DNA from 4 places in the Bacillus sp. 37MA genome. Region 1 is predicted to be linked to each of the others. Evidence: predicted binding sites of a transcription regulator. Region 1 holds the regulator's gene; each other region holds the start of a gene.
The links. The regulator LexA, encoded in region 1, represses DNA repair genes until DNA is damaged. The targets are predictions, from matches to a motif close to CGAACATATGTTCG.

Region 2: the regulator LexA is predicted to act here: its motif matches at 3,161-3,174, upstream of A3M5_RS0108090 (YolD-like family protein).
Region 3: the regulator LexA is predicted to act here: its motif matches at 3,112-3,125, upstream of A3M5_RS0103840 (ImmA/IrrE family metallo-endopeptidase).
Region 4: the regulator LexA is predicted to act here: its motif matches at 2,413-2,426, upstream of uvrB (excinuclease ABC subunit UvrB).

Annotation. Positions count from the first base shown of each region.
Region 1 is NZ_KB889752.1:1,011,100-1,016,859, forward strand. It holds gene A3M5_RS0105635 (ABC transporter ATP-binding protein) at 1-373, shown strand, start outside; gene A3M5_RS0105640 (ABC transporter permease) at 366-1,157, shown strand; gene A3M5_RS0105645 (ABC transporter permease) at 1,161-1,946, shown strand; gene lexA (transcriptional repressor LexA) at 2,243-2,860, opposite strand; gene yneA (cell division suppressor protein YneA) at 3,015-3,326, shown strand; gene A3M5_RS0105660 (YneB family resolvase-like protein) at 3,333-3,986, shown strand; gene A3M5_RS0105665 (DUF896 domain-containing protein) at 4,059-4,292, shown strand; gene tkt (transketolase) at 4,422-5,760, shown strand, end outside.
Region 2 is NZ_KB889752.1:1,420,861-1,426,620, reverse strand. It holds gene A3M5_RS22570 (AbrB/MazE/SpoVT family DNA-binding domain-containing protein) at 185-508, opposite strand; gene A3M5_RS0108110 (ketoacyl-ACP synthase III) at 1,162-2,145, shown strand; gene A3M5_RS0108100 (hypothetical protein) at 2,441-2,710, opposite strand; gene A3M5_RS0108095 (replication termination protein) at 2,730-3,089, opposite strand; gene A3M5_RS0108090 (YolD-like family protein) at 3,250-3,588, shown strand; gene A3M5_RS0108085 (Y-family DNA polymerase) at 3,578-4,861, shown strand; RNA gene ssrS (6S RNA) at 5,304-5,500, shown strand.
Region 3 is NZ_KB889752.1:735,302-741,061, reverse strand. It holds gene A3M5_RS0103855 (zinc-ribbon domain-containing protein) at 1-824, shown strand, start outside; gene A3M5_RS0103850 (hypothetical protein) at 1,289-1,519, opposite strand; gene A3M5_RS0103845 (cysteine hydrolase family protein) at 2,148-2,774, opposite strand; gene A3M5_RS0103840 (ImmA/IrrE family metallo-endopeptidase) at 3,159-3,641, shown strand; gene A3M5_RS0103835 (hypothetical protein) at 3,844-4,293, shown strand; gene A3M5_RS0103830 (thermonuclease family protein) at 4,351-5,445, shown strand; gene A3M5_RS0103825 (GerAB/ArcD/ProY family transporter) at 5,555-5,760, opposite strand, start outside.
Region 4 is NZ_KB889752.1:2,674,588-2,680,347, forward strand. It holds gene uvrA (excinuclease ABC subunit UvrA) at 1-333, opposite strand, end outside; gene uvrB (excinuclease ABC subunit UvrB) at 346-2,322, opposite strand; gene A3M5_RS0114920 (CsbA family protein) at 2,483-2,719, opposite strand; gene A3M5_RS0114925 (YfbR-like 5'-deoxynucleotidase) at 2,784-3,422, opposite strand; gene A3M5_RS0114930 (PDZ domain-containing protein) at 3,558-4,751, opposite strand; gene A3M5_RS0114935 (trans-sulfuration enzyme family protein) at 4,840-5,760, opposite strand, start outside.

The DNA of each region.
Region 1 (5,760 bases):
ACATGACTTAACCGATATTGAGGCGCTTTGCGAACGGGTTGTGATGCTGGATGAAGGAAAAATCATTTACGACGGGAAGCTTGCCAATTTGCGTTCCAATTGGGGAGAAGGAAAGCAAATTGAATTTCAGTTTGCGGATCTTCATATGACAAAAGAGCGGTTAACGCCGCTATTGGTAGGGTTTGATGCTGTATGGACGCCGGGAGATCGGAACAATGTATGGGTCGCAAACGTGAAAAATGATGAACAGATCATTTCAAATGCAATTGGCTGCGTCGTCGCTGCGCATAAAATAATGGATTTAAAAGTCCATGAAATGTCGATTGAGGACATTATTCGCAATATTTATGAAGAAGGTATTATGAATGGGTAAGTATATTGAAATGATCCGGATTCGTTTTCTTATGATGCTTGCCTACCGGACGAATTATTACAGCGGCATTTTGATTTACAGTATTAATATTGGAGCGTATTACTTTCTTTGGACAGCAATCTATGGAGACAAAGGGTCGATTGAAGGAATGACCGTTCTTCAAATGACCTCATATATTGCGATTGCGTGGATGGCAAGGGCCTTTTATTTCAATAATATTGATCGGGAAATCGCGCAGGAAATTAAAGAAGGCAAAGTTGCGGTTGAATTGATCCGTCCTTACAACTACTTACTTATGAAAACGATGCAAGGATTCGGGGAAGGTATTTTCCGATTATCGTTTTTCTCGATTCCCGGCATGATCATTGTTGCGCTTATATTTCCGATCACATTTTCAGCTGATCCGATTGTGTGGCTTTTATTTGTGCTGGCACTAGTATTCAGCTTTTTAATCAATATGCAAATTAACTTGTTAACAGGAATTTTGACGTTTTTCTTTTTTAATAATGCAGGTTTGATTCGGGCAAAACGTGTCATTATTGATCTCTTTTCAGGATTATTGCTGCCGATTAGTTTTTTCCCCGGATGGGCGCAGCGGATAATGGATTTTCTGCCGTTTCAAGGAATCAGTTATGTTCCGAGCATGATTTTCACGGAAAGTTTGAGCGGATCAGCGGCCGTGAATGCGCTATTATTTCAATTTGTATGGGTGTTAATTTTGACTGTGCCAATTCAAGTACTATGGCTCACTGCGAGAAAGCAATTAGTCGTTCAGGGGGGATAAGAGATGAAATATGCAGCGATCTTTTTTCAATATGCCGCCCAGTATTTGAAGACGAGGTTTACATACCGTGTTGATACCGTCATTGAAATTGTGTCGGACCTGTTATCTCAAGCGGTTAATTTCATTTTTATTTTACTCGTTTTTAATCATACATCTTTTATTAGCGGCTGGTCGCGGGATGAAATTATTTTTATTTATGGCTTTTTTCTCGTGCCATTTGCGATCTTTGGAGCATTTTTTAACATTTGGGATTTCAATGAACGGTATATCGTAAAAGGAGAAATGGACCGCATTTTAACGCGGCCGATTCATAGTCTTTTTCAAATTGTACTTGAGCGGATGGAACTTGAATCGCTCTTTGGCGTGATCACCGGGATAGGTGTCATGTTCTATGCAGGAAGCAGGTTAGAGTTAAGCTTTTCATGGTACGATCCGTTTATCTTTGTCGCCATGGTATTAGGCGGCACGCTTGTATATTCAGCGATTTTTGTCCTCATTGCGAGCATTAGTTTTTGGTCCGACAGCCCGACAAGCATCATGCCGATGATATACAATATTGGCAACTACGGTCGTTATCCGGTTGATATTTACAATCATGTCATCCGATTTGTGCTTACATGGATTTTGCCATTTGCATTTGTCGGCGTCTATCCAGCAGCCTACTTTTTAGGTCGGAAAGACTGGTATGTGTACGCGTTTATGACACCCGTGGCAGGTATCATGTTCTTTATGATCTCTGTCGTTATGTGGAATATCGGTGTCACAAAGTATAGAGGGGCAGGAAATTAATCGAACCGTAATAAATCGTTCCTTTCATACTATGACGAATTATGTTGACAATGAGTGAAAAATTTTATATATTTATGTATGCGATGAGCTCATTTGCGTAAGACGGACGGACATTCCTTTTAGGAACATGTTGTGGAGCATGGTCTGGACGCCGCAAATTTCGAGAAAACACTCTGTCTTCTGACAGGGTGTTTTTTATTTGTTTTGAAAAATCCCCTGAGACCGAGGGGATTTTTTGTATTGTCATACGCCAGGTTGATCCATCATAACGTGGAGTATACGGACGGGCAGTCATTTTAAATAACTTCTCGATACACGCCGGTGACGATTCCTAAAATGGTGACCGTTGGAAGCAAAATTGGCTCCATGGATGCGTTTTCAGGCTGAAGACGGATATGATCCGCTTCTTTAAAGAAACGTTTAACCGTTGCTTCATCATCCTCTGTCATAGCAACAACAATATCACCGTTTTTCGCTGTTTGCTGCTGTTTGACAACAACGTAGTCACCATTTAAAATGCCAGCTTCTTTCATGCTTTCGCCGACGATTTCAAGCATAAATACGTTCTCATCTGGTGGAGCGAGTCGTTCAGGAAGCGGAAAATACTCTTCAATGTTTTCAATGGCTGTAATTGGTATGCCGGCAGTCACTTTGCCAATGACTGGTACGTTAACGGGGTGCTGTTTTGGTACAGAACTATCCGTGTCTAAAATTTCAATCGCACGCGGTTTTGTTGGATCGCGGCGAATATAGTTTTTGCTTTCAAGTCTTGCCAGATGTCCATGAACAGTTGAGCTTGAAGCGAGTCCAACCGCTTCACCAATTTCACGAACGGAAGGTGGATACCCTTTTCTTCGTACTTCATCCTTAATGAAATCAAGAATGTCTTGCTGACGTTTTGATAGTTTTGTCATTACCTACACCTCTCTTATTTTGTGTTTGCCTACAGTATAACATGTGTTCTGGAAAATGACAAACGTAGGTTCGGAATTCTTCTTGACTGAAACGAGCGTTCGTTTTATTATGAGAATATGTAACGAACGAGTATTCGAGGAAAGGGTGTTCTTATTGGGAAAAGCCAAAAATTATGCATTTATGTTAACATTAGCCGTGATGATTATATTAGCAGCCTTCTATTTTACTTTTAACGGAGTAGAGGCCCCATCCTATTCTGAAATAAAAGTGGAAAAAGGAGATTCGCTCTGGAGTTTGGCAGAAGAGTACAAAACACTTCATGACATGGATGAGATAGAATTCATTAAATGGGTACAGGACGAAAATGGTTTGATCACAACGAAAATTTTGCCAGGCGAACAGCTTATCATTCCGGTGCCGTCTGTAAAAAGCGACGGTGGGCTGCAACTGGCGGATGGAGACTGATGATAGATGAAAAAAGCGGTTTTATATTGCCGAGTGAGTACAGAAAAGGAAGAGCAGGTAACATCGCTTGAGAGGCAGGAAGAAGAACTAAAAGCACTAGCAAAAGCAAAAGGATTTCAAACGGCAGCGGTTATTAAAGACCAGGCGAGTGGATATGATCTCGACCGGCCAGGTATGCTCGAGCTGCTCGATCTAGTAAAAAGTGATGATATTGATGCCGTGTTAATTCAAGATGAAACGAGAATTGGACGCGGCAATGCTAAAATTGCGCTTATCCATTGTTTATTTAAAGAAGGTGTAGTGGTTTATAGCATTGCAGATGACGGTGAACTGCACATGTCTGATTCGGATTCAATGATTTTGCAGATTGTCAGCATAGTAGAAGAATACCAACGGAAAATTCATAATTTGAAGATTAAACGGGGGATGAAACGGGCGGTGGCCAAAGGATATCGGCCTGAAAAGAATTTAAAAAATCGTGGCAATGATCAAGGGCGCAGTCGGAAAGAAATCCCGGTGACAGAGATTGTTCGGCTTCGTGAAAATGGCTTAACATACGAGGAAATCGCCGCAACATTGCGCGGATTCGGGTACAATATTTCGCGCGCGACGGTTCACCGGCGTTACATAGAATATAAAGAAAGTGAATTAATCAACTAGGAAGCTTTTTTCTTGTCATGGTTCGTTCTGTTGTGTACGATAACGGCATAAATAGAAAGGAGCATGATCCCATTGTTATCATCTGAAAAGATTGCACGCATAAATGAACTAGCGAAAAAAGCGAAAGAAACGTCTTTGACGGATGCCGAATTAAAAGAGCAATCCGCGCTTCGTAAAGAATATTTAACAACATTCCGCTCATCAATGCGTCAGACAGTCGAATCTGTCCGCATTTTTGATCCGACAGGCGATGAAGTGACGCCGAAAAAGGTGCGGGACATTCAAAAAAGAAAAAAGTTAAATTAAGGAATGTTAAAAAAAGATAAAATCTGATGATTTTCTCTTTTTTTTCACATTGTTCTGCTTTATTGTTGTGTATTCTTCAAAAGACATTTAATATAGAGGAGTAAATCACCTTTTGAAAGGATGGATCACATGTTTGATAAAACAGACCAACTAGCGGTCACAACAATCCGTACACTATCTATTGATGCAATTGAAAAAGCGAATTCCGGCCATCCGGGTTTGCCGATGGGTGCTGCTCCGATGGCGTATGCACTCTGGACGAAAGTGATGAACCACAATCCGAAAAATCCACAATGGTTTAACCGGGATCGATTCGTATTGTCTGCAGGTCACGGTTCCATGCTTTTATATAGCTTGCTTCACCTTGCTGGCTATAATTTGCCACTTGACGAGCTTAAAAATTTCCGTCAGTGGGGAAGTAAAACACCGGGTCATCCGGAATATAAACATACAGACGGCGTTGAAGCAACAACAGGTCCGCTTGGCCAAGGGATTGCGATGGCTGTCGGTATGGCAATGGCAGAGCGTCATCTTGCATCTGTTTATAACAAAGATGGACACGAAGTCATTGGTCACCATACATACGCACTTTGCGGTGATGGTGATTTAATGGAAGGTGTTGCATCAGAAGCAGCGTCGCTTGCAGCACATTTGAAATTAAATCGTCTCGTTCTTCTTTATGATTCAAATGACATTTCACTTGATGGAGATCTGGACAAATCATTCTCTGAAAGTGTAGAAGGCCGCTTTACAGCATACGGATGGAATTATATCCGTGTAGAAGATGGTAACGATCTTGAAGCTGTGACAAACGCGCTTGAATCTGCGAAAAAAGAAGACAACCGTCCAACAATCATCGAAGTAAAAACAGTGATTGGCTATGGTTCTCCAAACAAATCGGGTAAATCTGAATCACATGGTGCTCCACTAGGCGCAGACGAAATGAAGTTAACAAAAGATTATTACAAGTGGACATTTGATCAAGATTTCCACGTGCCGGACGAAGTATACAACCGTTTTGAAGAAGCCGCTGTTGGTCGTGGTGCGCAGGCGCAAGCTGAATGGGAAAAATCATTTGCATCATACAAAGAAAACTACCCTGAATTGGCGGCACAGCTTGAAAAAGCGATTAGCGGTGAACTTCCTGACGGATGGGATGCTGATCTGCCTGTTTATAAAGAAGGAACAGCTTCTGCATCGCGTGCAACGTCAGGTGATGCATTAAATGCAATCGCGAAAAACGTACCGACACTTATCGGTGGATCTGCTGACCTTGCTGGTTCAAACAAAACAACAATCAAAAACGTTGGCGATTTCATGCCAGGACAGTATGAAGGACGCAACATCTGGTTTGGTGTACGCGAATTCGCAATGGGTGCGGCGATGAACGGTATGGCCCTACATGGCGGTCTTCAAGTATTTGGCGGGACATTCTTCGTGTTCTCTGACTACCTTCGTCCAGCGATTC
Region 2 (5,760 bases), 410 kb from region 1:
AGTTAGCGGGTAATATAGGTTCTATCTTTTTATCAAATTATTTTCGCACCAGAACCTTTCATATTTATTGATCCATATAATAAACTGCGCAAGTTTGTGCAAATTTGCGTGGAAGTATTCATATGTTTTTTAGACCACAGTAAACTGCTAAAGTTTGCGGCAATTTATTCTGCTATTCAGCACTTCATTCAAAATCACTGGATAGTGACGTACTTAACACTTTTTCTAGTTCTTTAAACATACGTTCATCAAAGTCACCGTTACCAAAAACAATATCTTTCACCTTGTCAATTTTAGTTTGTTGTTCATGAACCTTTTTACGTAAGAATGCTATGTCCTGTTCCTCCTCTTTTTTATAAGACTCGTGAGTGAACAAGACGGAAGAATCTTCATTTATGGTAAAGCCGCAAATCGAACCTTCTTTTAAATCTAAAACATCACGCACTGTTTTTGGAATAGTGAGTTGTCCTTTTGATGATAGGACGGCCCTATACATTTTATTTGTCATCAAAAATCCCCTTTTCAAAATCCTTACTTTATCCTTACCGAATAAAATAACATTTTCTTTGGTTATTGTCCAAGATTAACCGGAAATGGCACTACGTACATAGACCTTTTTCGCAGTCGTAAATCTGCGCAGTTTTGCGCAGAAAAATGAAAAGTTAACTTTTAAATTCAAACAAAGGATAGATCCATATAACAGTGGAAGGAAAGAGTGAAATTATCCAACTAATTATCTTATTTTTGATTTTTTGGCTCTTTAAAAATGAGAGTGACCCTAGCACGGTGGAAATAAGGACCATAGGAAAGATCATTAACTCTGTAATGTGTAGCTTTTGAATAAAGTTTGATAATTTACAAAAAAGATCGATAATTTACAAAAAAGTTTGATCAAAAGTCCTGTATTCATATGCAGGATTTTTTTTATTCCGCAATCGGTCGCTTTCCTGAAACAAGGAACAGCGCTTATTTTCATTTTAGGGCCATTTTTTTGAAGTTAAATTTTAGGATAGAACAGTATTTTACATTGAAAATTAAACAACTTTATTGTCGCCGATCAGTTAAAGAAAAATTTCTATGGTTTAAAATTAGTACCTATTACTAGTAATAAGTGATAAAATAAACAAAAGAAGTAAAATTTTTTAATAAGGTGGTTTTTTTATGCTCATATCCAAAGCTCGTATTACTGCCATAGGTTCATATGTCCCTGAAAGAAAGTTAACAAATTATGATTTAGAAAAATTAGTTGAAACAAATGATGAATGGATTGTTAAACGTACTGGTATTAAAGAACGAAGAATAACACACGAAGAAGAGTTTACAAGTGATATAAGTTATAAAGCGGTAAGGAACTTAATGGAACGATACGATAAATCAGTAGATGATGTGGATATGATTATCGTCTGTACATTAACTCCTGATTTCAAAACTCCAAGCGTAGCTTCATTAGTCCAAGCAAAGCTAGGCATAAAGAATTCTGGAGCAATTGATTTAAACGCTGCTTGTGCAGGGTTTACTTATGGGTTGCATGTAGCCAATGGATTAATCACTTCTGGTTTACACAAGAAAATTCTTGTTATTGGAGCAGAAACTCTATCTAAAGTTACCGATTATGAAGATCGATCTACCTGCATTTTATTTGGAGATGGTGGAGGAGCAGTGCTTGTAGAGTTTGACGAAAAACAACCAAGTTTTCTGACTTCACATTTGGGTTCAGAAGGGGATAAAGGAAAAAGCTTATATTGTTCAAACTTATCAAAACGTATGTTTGGAGAGGATTTAATCAATAGTGATAAAATCGTTCAAAATGGACGTGAGGTTTACAAATGGGCTGTTACTACTGTTCCAAAAGGAATGCAAAGCGTTATGGAAAGTACATCCATTCCTTTAAGTGATGTTGATTGGTTTGTACCTCATAGTGCAAATTTAAGAATGATTGAATCAATATGTGAAAAAACTGATTTTCCGATAGAGAAAACATTATATAGCTTAGTTGATTATGGTAATACTTCGTCAGCCACTATCCCATTATCATTAGATATGGGCGTACTTGAAGGGAAAATCAAGAAAAGTAACAAGATATTACTATATGGCTTCGGAGGTGGTTTGGCACATGCAGGATTGCTTATTAATTGGAACATATGATATGGAACCAATGCTTGATTCAAAAGATGAAATATCAAATCAGGCTCTTTTAATAATCCTTGATGAATTCTTAACCTGGCTCCAAAGACGTTAAATATCTTGTGCACCTTTTTTAAGCAATCATGCGCAATTGTTAAAGATCAACATTATAAAATGATCAATCTTTTTTATAAAACGACACATAAACCTGATAGATAAGAATCCATTTTGATCAATCTTTTTTCAAAATGGTTTCTTTTCGTTTGCCACTAAATAAGGATTCAATCGATATTTTTGATCAAACTTTATTCTAAAGCTACATAATGAACTCTGCAGTGTCTCCAATAATTACACCTAAGAACAAAAAAATAAAGTAGCTTTTTGAGCTGGTATAACCTTTGTGCTTTATCAAAAACAGGAAAGCTACACCTAGTAGGCCAAACAGATAACCAAAAACTGAAGCATAGAGAATAATAAAATAAATTTGATCAATTAAAAAATCACCATTCATTATTCCATGTATAAAGCTTAATGAAAAAACCGCTGTAATAATAGCGGATGCGGAACTTTTCAGATAAATAAGCATTTTTCACCCCTTCTTGTCTTTAATAAACGTCTTCTAGTGCTTTTCGTAGCAAACTCATGCTGCGATCAAGATCCGTTTTCACTTGTTTCTTATATAATTTTGCTTTTTCTAGATTAATCAACTCATACACAACCACTTCTTTATATTTCATGCCTTCTATTGCTTTTTTACGGCGAACCAAAATGCCATCATCAATTAACTCATGCAATGAACGATATACTTCGGAGTGCTGGGGTTCATAACCTAACTGTTTAAACTTAGCTTTTAGTTCATCCATTGCCTGCAAGCCATATACTTTGTGTTCTTCGACAAAGCTAATCATATAAAGCTTTAAAAAGGCCCGTTGCTTAATGAGAAACTTTCCTTCACCTCTTGGCATGTAAAGTTCACACTCCTTTTATTTAACATTGTACCTTTTTCATATTATATATCCCATCATAATACATAAACCAAACATTTATTCTGAATACGCTTGAATAAAGGAACTTACGTTTGTATACTATATAAAAAGAACCTTTGTTCCATAGGAGGGATACAAAATGCTCTATAATGACCGAAAGATGTTGAAATGGCAGGGCATGTTACTATCTGAACATGTGGAAATGATTAAAATGGACGAAACAGAAAAACCGCCGCTTTTTCTGGATGAACAAGCGGCAGAAGAGTTTAATCGAATGGTGAATGAATCGTATCATCAATCGAAACCGATTTTAATCGAAGTAAATACGTTCGGACTTCCTTATATTGAAGCTACTGGCATTGTACAGTCATTAAATAGCCATAATGGGCGTCTGATACTGATTGGAAAGGGAATGTTCTGTTTAAAGGACATTGTTTCTATTCGCTTTGTAGAAGCGGGCGACGAGTATGGAAATTGATTATAGTACACTGCCAAAACGCGATCTGCTTTTTATTGATGTTAAGTCTTACTTTGCGTCAATAGAAGCTGTCCGCCGTAGGATTCATCCGCTTCATGCGTATGTGATCGTTGTTGCAAATAAAGAACGGCCGGGATCGGTTATATTAGCTTCAAGCCCTAGAGTAAAGCAGGAAATGGGGATTTCCACTGGCTCAAGGAACTGGGAGATCAATCGAAATGATCCTCGATTAATCATTGTTGAACCCTCAATGGGGCTGTATTTGAAGGTAAATAAAATGATCGTGGACATCGTGAAGCGATTTGTTGCTGATGAAGACTTACACATCTACTCGATAGATGAGATGGTCATTGATACGACTTTTGTAACTAAATTGCATGGGAATAAGTTTGAAATTGCTCGGAAAATTCAGCAAACGATATTTAAAGAATTAAAGCTGGTCGTAACGATTGGAATCGGGGATAATCCCTTGCTTGCCAAATTAGCGCTTGATAACGAAGCAAAAAAAGCACCTAATGGGATGGCCTATTGGCGCTATGAGAACATTTCCGAAACGATTTGGCGTATTCCAAAGCTAACAGATATGTGGGGCATTTCTTATGGCTATGAAGAACGGCTGAAAAGGATAGGAATTGAAAGCGTCTACGATTTGGCGCACGCAGATAAAAATAAGTTGAAGGATCGGTTCGGTATTATGGGATTAGAGTTATACTATCATTCCTGGGGCGTAGACTACACCATTTTATCTGAACGGGACAGCCTTCCAAAAGGAGAAAAGTCATTCTCAAAGGGACAAGTGCTCATGAGGGACTATTATAAAGAAAATGAAATTACCATCGTTATAAAAGAAATGGTGGACGAGGTTAGTTCTCGGCTCCGTAAACATGGGGTAGCTGCTGCAAAAATTGCGCTGACCGTATCCTATTCTCGTGATATTGAGGAACGAGGATTCAATAAACAAATGCAACTACCGAAGAATACAAACCATACGATGGAGTTAACCAGTCATTTCATCCAGATCTTTCGACAGCACTGGCAGGGACAGCCTGTACGACAAATATATGTTTCCTGCGGTAAACTGCGCAAATTTGAATATGAACAACTTGATTTATTTACAACGGCAGATGTGATGGAAAAAAGCCATGTGATTGATACGGTGATGGGTGAGTTGAGGAGTCGTTATGGGAAAGATGCCATTTTCAAAGCATACAATCTAATGAAAGGTGGAACGTATTTAAGCAGAGCAAATCATATAGGAGGACATAAGGGATAATTTAATAAATTCAAATAAACTATATTGATATGATAAAAAACCGCTTGTTTGGATTTAAAATAAAGTTTGCTTATATGAAAAAAGATTGTTCAAAATCCTGTATTAATCTGAATGCAGGATGTTTTTATATGTTATTCAATTAACATTACACAAGTAGTAATGTGTAATTGTGTTTTTGTTTCGTCGAATCTGTCCTTGACCTGTTTAATTCTCTGAAAACACTTATATATCAACACTTATGTCAATTACTCCAAATAATCTTTATTCATTTTCTATACATCCGCAACAAATCAACGTTTTTCAGCCTGTTTCATTTTCGACTGCTACAGTTTTTTTGCATATTGCCTTTCTTTTTTTTTAGTGAATTAATTGTCAGGTTCATTTAGGAATACAGGGTAACAACTACCATTGAAATCACTGATTGATCCATGTAATATATAAATATAAGCTGCATTGTACGTAACGATATAAAGTTTAAACCTCTAAGCTATAACAGGGAGTTTTAAATTGAATCCGGAATGACAAGCCTCGTTCGTTTTCTCGCCAATGAGGACATGCAGGATGGTTTCTGCGAACACCCACTTTGAGGAGTGGTGGTTTAAAACTTTCTTCTATATCAACGGCAAAGGCGGCTTACATAATACTAATAAATTCAGGCCAGTTTCCTTTTGGAAGCTGGTCTTTTGTGTGTTATCGGTTTGTTTAATTGTCATCTTTTTATTGGCAGCCAGAAAAGCCAAAAACCTCCGAGTAAAAACCGAGTATTCTTTTTAGGGTGAGAGAATGTTCACGAACAATAAAGTTGTTAGAAAAATAATAAAGATATTTAAAAGTGACAATAAAGTTGTTTAACTTTTTCGACGAACTGTTGAGTAAGATGGAACTAAAGAAGTGCTTTA
Region 3 (5,760 bases), 280 kb from region 1:
ATGAAGTAATAAAAACCTTATTAACTTATCTGGCAGAAAAAGATACCTCAAACACTGAGAAACTTAATGAAGTAAAGGTAAACACATTTGCAGACTTCATTGCAATCCAAAGCCAGTATTATAAAAGTGAAATCAGCAACAGTGTTCTGTATTCGCACAAAGAAATAGTGGAAACCTATTGGGATTTTGAAAAGAATCTGATTAAGCCTGAACATGTTTCTTCAGGAAGTAAGGTAAGGTTATTCTTTCATTGCAAAACACACAAGCAAAGTTGGCAAGCCTATGCTTATAACATTTTTAACGGTAACTATATTGGATGTACAAAATGTGAAGCGAACAAAAGTGCGAGTACCCGAAGAAGCAAAGTGGATTTTAAAGATAGTGTAGCCTTTACCCATCCTAAAATAGTCGAGCAATATTGGGACTTTGAAAAGAATAGAGTAAAACCCGAAGAGATTACAGCAGGTTCACACTTCAAGCTTGATTTGTATTGCAAAGAACACCATAAATCTTGGCAAGCAGTAGCATTTAGTGTTTTTGGTAATAATTCAAGCGGTTGTAAGGCATGTGAATCGAAAAAAAAGTCTGCTGCACGTCGAAGAGTTTCGTTTGAAAAAAGTGTCGCTAATACACATAGTGAATTAGTTGAAAAATATTGGGATTTTAAAAAGAATACCATCACACCTGATAAGATTTCCTATGGTCATAGTGGACGTATTTTCTTTTACTGTAAAGAACATCAAACGGCATGGGATAGCATTGCTTCTAACGTATTCCGTCTTGGAGCTATATCATGTCGTAAATGCAGAACTGCAAATAATTAAATATTATATGTTAGCACGAAGATCGCAAAACCATCCTATTTTGATGGTTTTGCGGTTTTTAATGATCTATATAATCCGGCTCTCAGCCAATTACTGTTTACTTGGAAGCCAATTGAAGTCTTCTCTACCGAGAAAGTTTAAAGTTTAAGAATCAATTTTAGAAATTTTGTTTATTCTCTCTCTTACCAAACAGATAAAAAGCCGTACCAGTATACTGACTGATACGGCTCTTACTTATTGATTACGCTTGAGCAGCTGCTCTTTTACTGCTCTGACTCTCTCTTTAATGCTCTCCGTTTCTTCTTTTAAAAACTCAATTTTCACAGTTTTAAAATTACTTCTTTTTGTAGGCTCTGTTAAAATTCAGTGCTGATTTTAACTAAAGAAAAAAGACCGAAAAAATCGGCCTTTTTTGTCTCTGTTGTTGAACTAACGCACTCGTTAGTGCAACAAGAACCTGATAATTACATAGCTCTTTTTCTTGTGTGAAAAGCAAGAAAAAAAGAAATCGAAGGAAGCAAGACAAGTAATCTAAACCAATTTTCTACACCAGAGAAATATAGTGATGGTAGTATTAGTGCGATTCCACTAAATAAAAATGCTTCCCAATATTTTTCCATATACCCCCATATAAATAAAAGAACCGAAGCTCCAATTAAAAACCAAAAAATAAGACCAATCCAATAAAAATCCATTGATTTTCCTCCTTTATTTCATCTCCTATAATTATTGTATGTAAGTATACTTCAATGCTTATTCTTTAACTTCCTTGTTGAACAATCCGGCCCCGTTTGCTACATAAGAAAAGAGCTGCCGCAGCAACTCCCATTTTCAACAAAAGCACCCGTTAATTTAAGTACAATTCTTCACAAACTCACAAATCGTAAATATTCATAATAAAAAACTGCAGAAAGGTCGTTTACACGAACTTATCTTTTTCCGTACCTTTACAAAATCAAAGTTATTGGTGATATTGAACTAGCTAATAAAGAAGTATGAATAAAAGTGAATTTGTTGCTATCATATCGCATGAGCTTAAATCACCCAGAACTGCTGTGATGTTTAAGTTGGAAGCAATTATCGAAAAGTAGGTCTGTATCAAGATCGGTTAGATATTTGAAAAAGTGCTACAAGATGATGGGAGAGATTCAGGAACTAGCAATGGATATGGTGGAAATCTATCTAATGAAACACACTGTACTTGAATCTAAATTTTATAAGAATGGACTTATTGGATATCGTTAATGAAAGCACCTAACGGCTGCAACATTACAATTAATCAAAGAATAATCTCTTCTTTAGTATGCCTTTTTAAGAGTATCATTACATATTTGAAATGGCTTCACGTGTTGTCCATGTAGCACTACTGAAAGCTCGGTAGTTCGTAACAGCAGCATGAAAATCGTTTTCACTAATCGTGGCAGTTGCATCGTAAACAACAGCTGTCTTGAAGCCATTTTCGATTAAATCTCTCATATGCGATTCAACACATACGTTTGATAATACCCCAGCCAAAATTACTTGTTCTTTTCTGCGTTGCCTTAGTTGATAGACCAAATCATTTGTCTGAGGACTGGCCACCTTGTGCGGTGTTGCAATGACGGATGTTTTGTCCCAGATATACGGAGCTAAAGTTGGAACATAATCGGCTTCCGGAGTTGGAGGACTAAATTGATTTAATTTCTGATAAACACGCAAACTAATCAACATCTCTTGTTCGTTCCCTGTAAACTGCCAATCATAGTCATGTGGATATAAAAAGTGCGGGGAAACAAAGAGCTGATAACCTTTACTACGGGCAGTGCTTAATAGTAGTTCCAAGTTGGCTAAAGTATTATTCTGTTTAATGTTAGCCTTTGTCAAATGATATCCTCTTCCGCCTGGAGACAAAAAGTCATTTTGAGGGTCAGTAATAACTATTGCAGTATTCGCTGGGTTTGGTTTAAACATAGAATTGTTCCCACCTTTTTTATGTTTTGACTTATCGATTATATGAACTACTTTGATTAAAAATTCCTTAGGAAAATGAAATTTTGAATTTAATGAGTGACAATAAAGTACGGATAAACAAATACAACTATTGCATAGAAACCCCATTTCTTTTTTTGTATGATTTCCTTCCAATAAACATAAAAAAGAGCTGTATTTCACCTTACTTGTTCAACCTGCCCCGTTAGTTCAATAAGGAAATTAACACTATTCACTAACAGAGCCATTTTCAGTTGATAATATGATAATTTTCTAAACTCTCCCTTTCCTTAGATAAGCTTTTGCTGTATAATTATACCAAACATACATTCCTATATCTGTTAATTTGGAAAAGAGGCGGTCACTTTGGTCTATACGAAAACACATTTAGAAGATTTTATCGAAAATCTCTACATGAACATTGGAATCCACCATCCTCGACAACTAAACCCTGAACAAATTTCCGAAAAGCTTGGTATTGTCGTTGATTATGTAAATGGCGCCAGCAAGTGCATAGAGCATGAACAATTTTCATTTATCATGCTGAATCAAAATCTCTCCCCTGCTGTGCAATGGCAGGAATTTGCTCATGAGCTCTGTCATCTGCTGCGCCATGCAGGGAATCACTATACACTTACTCCCTTCTTTTTAAGGATGCAGGAATGGCAGGCGAATAGCTTTGCCCTGTATTTTTGTATTCCGACTTTTTTGCTCGAAAAACTTGACTTAACAGATCATAAGCAAGCAGCTATAGAAATTATTGCTCAAACATTCGGTGTTGAATATGATTTTGCCGAAGAACGGCTTGAACGTTGGCTGATTCAACCCTCTATGGTGTATTACGGATAAAAGAAAAGGTTTCTATTTCTCACTTACTTTTTGTCGCATTGTGTCGAAGGAAAAGTGTGGAAATCAGCCTTTTTTTATAGGAAGATAGATAGAATGACTTATCAGGCATTATCAGCACGCTATGGCGTTTTTTATTTTAATCACACACCGGTACTATTTACGCAATAAATATGAATCAATAAATTGAGAGTAGGTTACAAAAATGAAAAAAATCTGGGTTTTAGGAGTTGCTTTATTGTCTGTGGGATTGATTTTAGGTGGTTGTAATAGTGATGAAGACTTTACTAATGGAAGTAACTCTTCATCACAAGAAGCTGTATTGTCTTCCGAAGAACAGCTTAAAAAGGATGCTCAAGTACTAAATTATAAAACAATGGTTGAAGAAGGAATCGAGGAAGGAACTGAAGTTGTTATTGATGGCGATGTTACACATGCTGATGAATTAAGTGATGACAATGCTGTTACAGCTGGCACTACTTTCACATTAGCAAAAGATGAAGATGCTATTGCCTATTGGGTAGAGAATGAAACTGATGAAAAGTTTAAATTGAATTCTAATATAAAAGTGTACGGAATCTACAAAGGTATAGATCCGGAAAGGCTTCTTCCACTTGTTGAAGCAAAATTGATTGAGGGTGAAGTTGTGAAGTGAGTGAACTTTCCCACAACTAATATTCTTAACCAAACTTAATTAAAGGAGGAAAACAATATGAAATTTATCAAGTGGGGCCTTATTGCCTTGGTTGCATTATTTTTTCTTAGTCTTATTATAAATGCTCCATTAACCTTAATAGGTCTGGCTGTTCTTGCTTATGGTATTTATGAATTGCGGAATAAAAGACATGGACGAAATAAGGTTTCAAAGCCTGGATGGGTTGTCGCGGCGGGGATCTTTCTCCTTCTTATTTTACCTTCTTTTTCTGATTCTAAAAATGTAAATGAAGTCACTCAAGAACAGCAGAAAAAGCAAGAAGAGTTAGATGAAAAAGAGAAAGCTCTTGAAGAACGTGAAAAAGAATTAGCTGCTAAAGAAAAAGAATTAGAAGATACGCTGCAGCAAGAAGAACAGGTCGCAAAAGAAGTCGCTGCTCCGGCAACTACAGCAGTTGTTAATAAGGAACAAGCAGCCAGTTCCCTTCCTGACGGGTTAATTGCCGTTACGGTCAATAGAGTCGTAGATGGCGATATGCTAAAAGTGACTATAGATGGCAAAGAAGAAACCGTTCGACTGATTCTTGTCGATACGCCGGAAACAAAGCATCCGCAAAAAGGCGTGCAACCATTCGGCCCAGAAGCATCTGCCTTTACGACTGAACAACTGTCGGGTGTAGAAGTAAAGATTGAACCGGGCATCGAAGAACGAGATCGTTATGGTCGTCTGCTTGCCTACGTGTATGTCGGAGAAAAGATGTTTAATAAGATGCTGTTAGAAAAAGGATTAGCTCGTGTAGCTGTATATCCACCGAATACGCAGTACCTTGACGAATTTGAAAAAATACAGGCTGATGCAAAGAGTAAAGCAATCGGGATATGGTCTATTGAAAATTACGCGACGGACGATGGTTATAATTCTGAATCAAATAAAGAACCAGAGACGATACCTGCTCCAGTTCAAGAAGAACCCGAGCCAATTCCTGTTGCTGAACCACAACCTGCTCCCGACCCAGAACCGGTTGCTCAATATGAGTCCTATCAGAACTGCACAGAGTTGAGAAAAGTGTACCCTGCTGGCGTCGCTTCCGATCACCCTGCTTACGAATCAAAGCATGATCGTGATAAAGATAATTGGGCTTGTGAGAACTAATATATAATACTTCCCCCGCCTGCTTTTGTGCTAACCAAAAAGAGTAACAGCAGCTGGCGGGGATGTTGTAACTAAAATGGATCTCTCCTTAAAAGTTATCTTATTCTTTCTAGACTGCTTTCTTTCTGTTTTTGAAAAAAGCAATGATGAGGAGAAGAACAGGGATGATGACTTGGAAAGGAAGAAGAACATACAGCGGTATAATCTTTACCACTTCTTGAATATGTTCCATAATACTACTTCCACTGGCCATAGATAAAAGTAAAATGACAATGCCCATCGGATAAGCAAGACGGGAAGGGTGCTTCACATGAA
Region 4 (5,760 bases), 1.7 Mb from region 1:
ACGCAAGTAATCATATATTTCTGTTACCGTCCCGACGGTAGAGCGCGGGTTGCGGCTCGTTGTCTTCTGATCAATCGAAATCGCCGGTGATAATCCTTCAATTGAATCAACATCCGGCTTATCCATCTGTCCTAAAAACTGACGAGCATAGGCAGACAGAGACTCAACATAGCGTCGCTGTCCTTCTGCATAAATCGTATCAAATGCAAGTGATGATTTCCCCGATCCAGATAGTCCTGTCAATACGACAAGCTGGTCTCGTGGAATCGTTATATCAATGTTTTTCAAATTATGGGCACGTGCCCCTTTTACCGATATATGATCAATAGCCATGAAAACTCACCTCTATTCTGATTTCAGTTCAAACAATGCATCGCGAAGATCAGCAGCTCGTTCGAAATCAAGCGCTTTAGCTGCTTGTTTCATTTCCGTTTCAAGACTGATAATCAGCTTATTACGCTCTTTTGCTGTCATTTTCTTCCCAGTTGTTTTCGATGTATACGTTCCACCATCTTCCGCTACTTGTGTCACACGGATCCCATCGCGAATACCTTTTTGAATCGTCGTCGGTGTCACACCATGCTTCACATTATATGCTTCTTGAATTTCACGGCGGCGTTTCGTTTCATTTATTGCTTTTGTCATTGAATCCGTGATTTTGTCGGCATACATAATAACATGCCCTTCTGAGTTACGAGCAGCACGACCCATCGTTTGAATAAGCGACCGCTCTGAACGAAGGAATCCTTCTTTATCTGCATCCAAAATGGTCACGAGTGACACTTCCGGAATATCAAGTCCTTCTCTTAACAAGTTAATGCCGACAAGTACATCATATTTTCCAAGACGCAAATCGCGAATAATTTCAATTCGCTCAAGCGTTTTAACTTCCGAATGTAAATATTGTACTTTCACACCGACTTCTTTTAAATAATCGGTTAAATCTTCGGACATTTTTTTCGTCAATGTTGTGACAAGCACACGTTCATTTTTCGCCACGCGGTCATTAATTTCGCCGAGTAAATCATCAATCTGTCCTTCAATCGGTCGAATTTCAATAGTTGGATCAAGCAGTCCAGTCGGTCTAATAATTTGCTCGGTCATGTTTGGTGTTTTTTCGAGTTCATACGGACCCGGCGTTGCCGATACGTATACAACTTGATGATTGCGATCTTCAAATTCAGTAAATGTCAGCGGCCGGTTGTCTTTCGCAGAGGGCAGGCGGAAACCGTGATCAACAAGCACCTGCTTCCGTGCCTGATCACCATTAAACATGCCGCGCACTTGAGGCAATGTCACGTGCGATTCATCGATGACCATTAAAAAGTCATCGGGAAAATAGTCAAGCAACGTATACGGTGTTGAACCAGGCGGACGAAGCGTTAAATGACGCGAGTAGTTTTCAATGCCCGAGCAAAAACCCATTTCGCGCATCATTTCGAGGTCGTAGCGCGTCCGCTGTTCAAGCCGTTGCGCTTCGAGCAATTTTTCTTCTGCACGCAGCTCTGTTAACCGTTCTTCCAGCTCTTCCTCAATACTCTCGATCGCCTTGTTCAGTTTTTCTTCACGGGTAACGAAGTGAGACGCCGGGAAAATGAATACATGATCACGGTCGCCGAGAATTTCACCGGTAAGCGGATCCACTTCTCTTATTCGGTCAATTTCATCACCAAAAAATTCAATACGGATGCAATAGTTATCGTGGGATGCTCGTAAAATTTCGACCACATCGCCACGTACACGGAACGTCCCGCGCTTAAAATCAATATCATTTCTTTCATATTGGATATCAACAAACCGTCTCAGCATTTCATTGCGGCCGATTTCCATACCTTTTCGCAGTGAAATACCCAATTCACTGTATTCTTCAGGAGAACCGAGTCCGTAAATGCACGAGACGGACGCGATAATGATAACATCCTTACGTTCAAATAAAGACGACGTTGCGGAATGGCGCATTTCATTGATTTCGTCGTTCACAGTTGCATCTTTTTCAATAAACGTATCGGTATGCGGCATATACGCTTCTGGCTGATAATAGTCATAAAAACTAACAAAATATTCAACTGCGTTATCTGGAAAAAACTCTTTAAACTCGCTGTATAGCTGGCCAGCAAGTGTTTTATTATGTGCAATAACGAGTGTCGGCTTCTTTACTTCTTTAATAACATTAGAAATGGTGAAGGTTTTTCCCGTACCCGTCGCGCCAAGCAGCGTTTGATGTTTTTTCCCGCTCTCAATTCCGGCAACGAGTTCAGCAATCGCTGCCGGTTGATCGCCTTCCGGTTTATATTTTGATACTAATTTAAATTCCTGCTCCAACGTACAGGTCCCCCTTTAATTCCTTTAGCATTCTCGTTTATTTATAATTCCCATTTTAACATGAACGAAACAAAAAATGCCAGCGGAAAGCGCACACTAGTTCGGATCGAGCGCTATTGCTCATTTCTTAATAAAAAAAACACCAAAAAATTTTTCGGTGTCAGTTTAATTTTAATTTCAACTGCTTCATCATCCGGTTGGACAGCCATAAACCAGCTGTCAGCGAAGCAGCATCAATAATAATGAGTTCCCACGTATGGGTATATCCTTTATAGGCAGATGCAGCAATAAGCGCGACCGTTAGCACAAGACCAACAAACTGGTTGTATGTCACGCGTGAAAACAAGACCACAAGCAAGGCAGGCATCAACAACGCCAAGATCATCTTATCGACCATCTGCGTCCTCCTAAAATTGTTTTCTTTTATCATAGCTCATTTATTAGTAAGTGAAAAGAATAGATTACTCATGACGGTGAATAATGCGCTCCGTTAAATCACGCAATTCACTATGCGGCATAAACTTCTCCGCAAGCATGTCTGGCATGATATGTTCAACGAAATATTTTACACAATGCAGCTCTTTGAATTTTAATATCGTATTTAACGCTTCTTCATAAATTTCAAAAAAGAGCGGATCCGGGTTGCGCTTTAAAATTTCACCGTATGCTTCGTAAAGCAAATCTACTTTATCGGCAACGGATAAAATACGCCCTTCAAGCGATCCATCTTTTCCTTCTTTCAATCGTCTCAAATATGCTTCATGAAATTCTTTTGGAAATTCCTCTTCAATAAATTTACGTGACATCTGTTCTTCTACCTGTGAAAACAATTCCTTCAATTCAACAGTCGCATATTTGACCGGTGTTTTAATATCCCCTGTAAACAGCTCTGCATAATCGTGATTAAGCGCCTTTTCATAAAGTGACCGCCAATTGACTTTCTCACCGGCCAGCTCCTCTACCGTACCTAAAAATTGCGCGATTTTCGTCACTTTAAAGGAGTGCGCAGCAACTGTATGCGTCTGAAATTTAAATTTCCCTGGCAGTCGGTACAAATGTTCAAGATCTGACAAACTTTTAAAATATGTATGTACACCCATGTTGTTTGCTCCTTTTCCGCATATTATGCCTATTGTACCGGCAAATGTACACAAAAAAAAGAAAATCTGCTCTGTTTGACTAAAAACGGACGCATTTCATTTTTTGACACAAAAAACGCCCTGCAATGAGGGCGTCTAATCAGTAAATATAGAGTCATCCATATATTCTTTTTCTTCAGGCGCAAAAATTAAGCCGAGTTCATGATGGTCATTTGTATAAATGGATCCTTGTACGAAACGAAGCTGGTCATTCGTCCCAATCACCTCAAGTTTGCAGTACGCCGCATTTTTTTGGAGTGCTTTGTAAAATTCAGGTTCACTGCTAACCTGTACATCGTTTACTTTCGTTACGATTTCACCAATATCAAGTCTCATTTTCCGTGCAGGTGATGCGGGAAGAACGCCAGCAATAATGACTCCTTTCGATTGCTTCGTGAAAAAGTAAGAACGGTGTTTTTCATAATTGTAATGACGGAGCATAATCGCTAGGCGAGCAAGTGCCGCAAACAAAACGGCGACCGCAGACAACTGCCAGATCCAGTAAGATAAGATCGCGATGAATAGCGTGAATACACCGGCTATGATGACACTTTTCCCAGTCGATTTAACAGCAAGTGATGGCAATGTACTTCTTACTGTCATCGAAAATCCGATCAAAAACGGAAATAAAACGAAACTATAAGAGACAGCACCTGTATCAATAACCGGCCACCAGTCCGCGAACGAAGTGAGTGGTCTACTCGATGGAACTGGTAAAAAGACCGGAACGAGCCAAAGCCGGCGTGCAAGATGCACAGCCGTTTTTAAGCCGCGTTTACTCGTTTCAATACGCGGTGATGTGCCTTGATGACCTCGCTTGCGGATCAGCACGCCTTCTGCTATGACGAGAAGTGCGGTAACAATCGAAAGCACGGACAAAATCGCGTTTAAATTCAGATTGTCATACGGAATAAACGGGTAGTCAAACCAGTCCGATAAAACGAATATGCCGTAAGCGGCCCCCATCGTCCACGCTGGTGACAGAAGAAAAAAGCCTCCGATGCTGAAGATAATTAAAACCGCTGCTATAAAGTTGAGCAGTCCCGATGGCAATGCCAGTCCGGCGGCTATCGTGATCACAGATAACACAGTACCGATCGCAAGGCTCGATGGCAAAATAAACCGGATTTCCTGATAAATATCATAGATGCGCGTGCTGAAATCTTTTCGTTCACGTGTTACGCGAAACATCCCGACGATAAACGCAAGAATGAATGAGAAATAAAAAATAGGATGAATAAATAATTTTAACGCAGCAGAAGCCAATTGTAAGAGCCAGTCTAAAGCCATAAGTGTCCCTCCAAAACGTTGCACACAATTCTTTCCTTTATTGTAACAGAAAGTTTGGGCGAGCGTTAACTGTCAAGACACTTTTTCGTCAAGCGCCAGCCAATGCGTTCTCAAGCTGGCCGATAATATCAGCTGCTTCTTCAATTCCGATCGAGATACGAACCGTCTTTTCTGATACACCGACTGTCTGCTTTTCTTCCGGTGACAAAGCGCGATGGGACGTACCGAACGGCCATGACACTGTCGTTTCGACACCCGCAAGTGATGGAACGAGCTGAATCCAGCCGAGTGAACGGAAAAAGCCTGATTCATCGGCATCATCCGCAAGATGAATGGTAACAATCGCGCCATTTCCTTTGTCAGATACGGTCGTTGGATAAAACACTTTTTTTACTTTTGGCTGTGAGGCCAGCCAATCTGCGGCTTTTTGTGCATTCGCTGATTGTCTCTCCATCCGGAGGCCGAGTGTTTTCGCTCCACGGCACGCAAGCCATGATTCGAATGGGCTTAAATTTAAACCGATGTTCACAATGCGGCTGCGGGCAGATTCGACGTATTCTTCTTTTCCGCATAACACGCCGGCGGATACATCGCTATGTCCACCAATGTATTTCGTCGCTGAATGAACAACAATATCTGCACCAAGCGCATACGGCTGGACGAGATAAGGCGTTGCAAACGTATTATCAACAATCAAAACAAGATTATGTTTTTTCGCGACAGCCGTCATTGCTTCCAAATTTTCAACACGCAAAAACGGATTAGTGACCGATTCTGTATATAAAATAACGGTTTCCGGACGAATCGCCGCTTCAATCGCCTGTTCATCTTCAAAATCAACGAATGAAGTCTCAATCCCCATGCGGGCCAGTTCTTCTTTTAACATATAAAAGGTTCCGCCGTATACATCGTGCGCTGCGACGAGATGGTCACCACTTTTCGCCACCGCAAGCACGGCAGCCATAATAGCACCGAGACCAGAAGATGCAGCCACCCCGGCAGGCGCTCC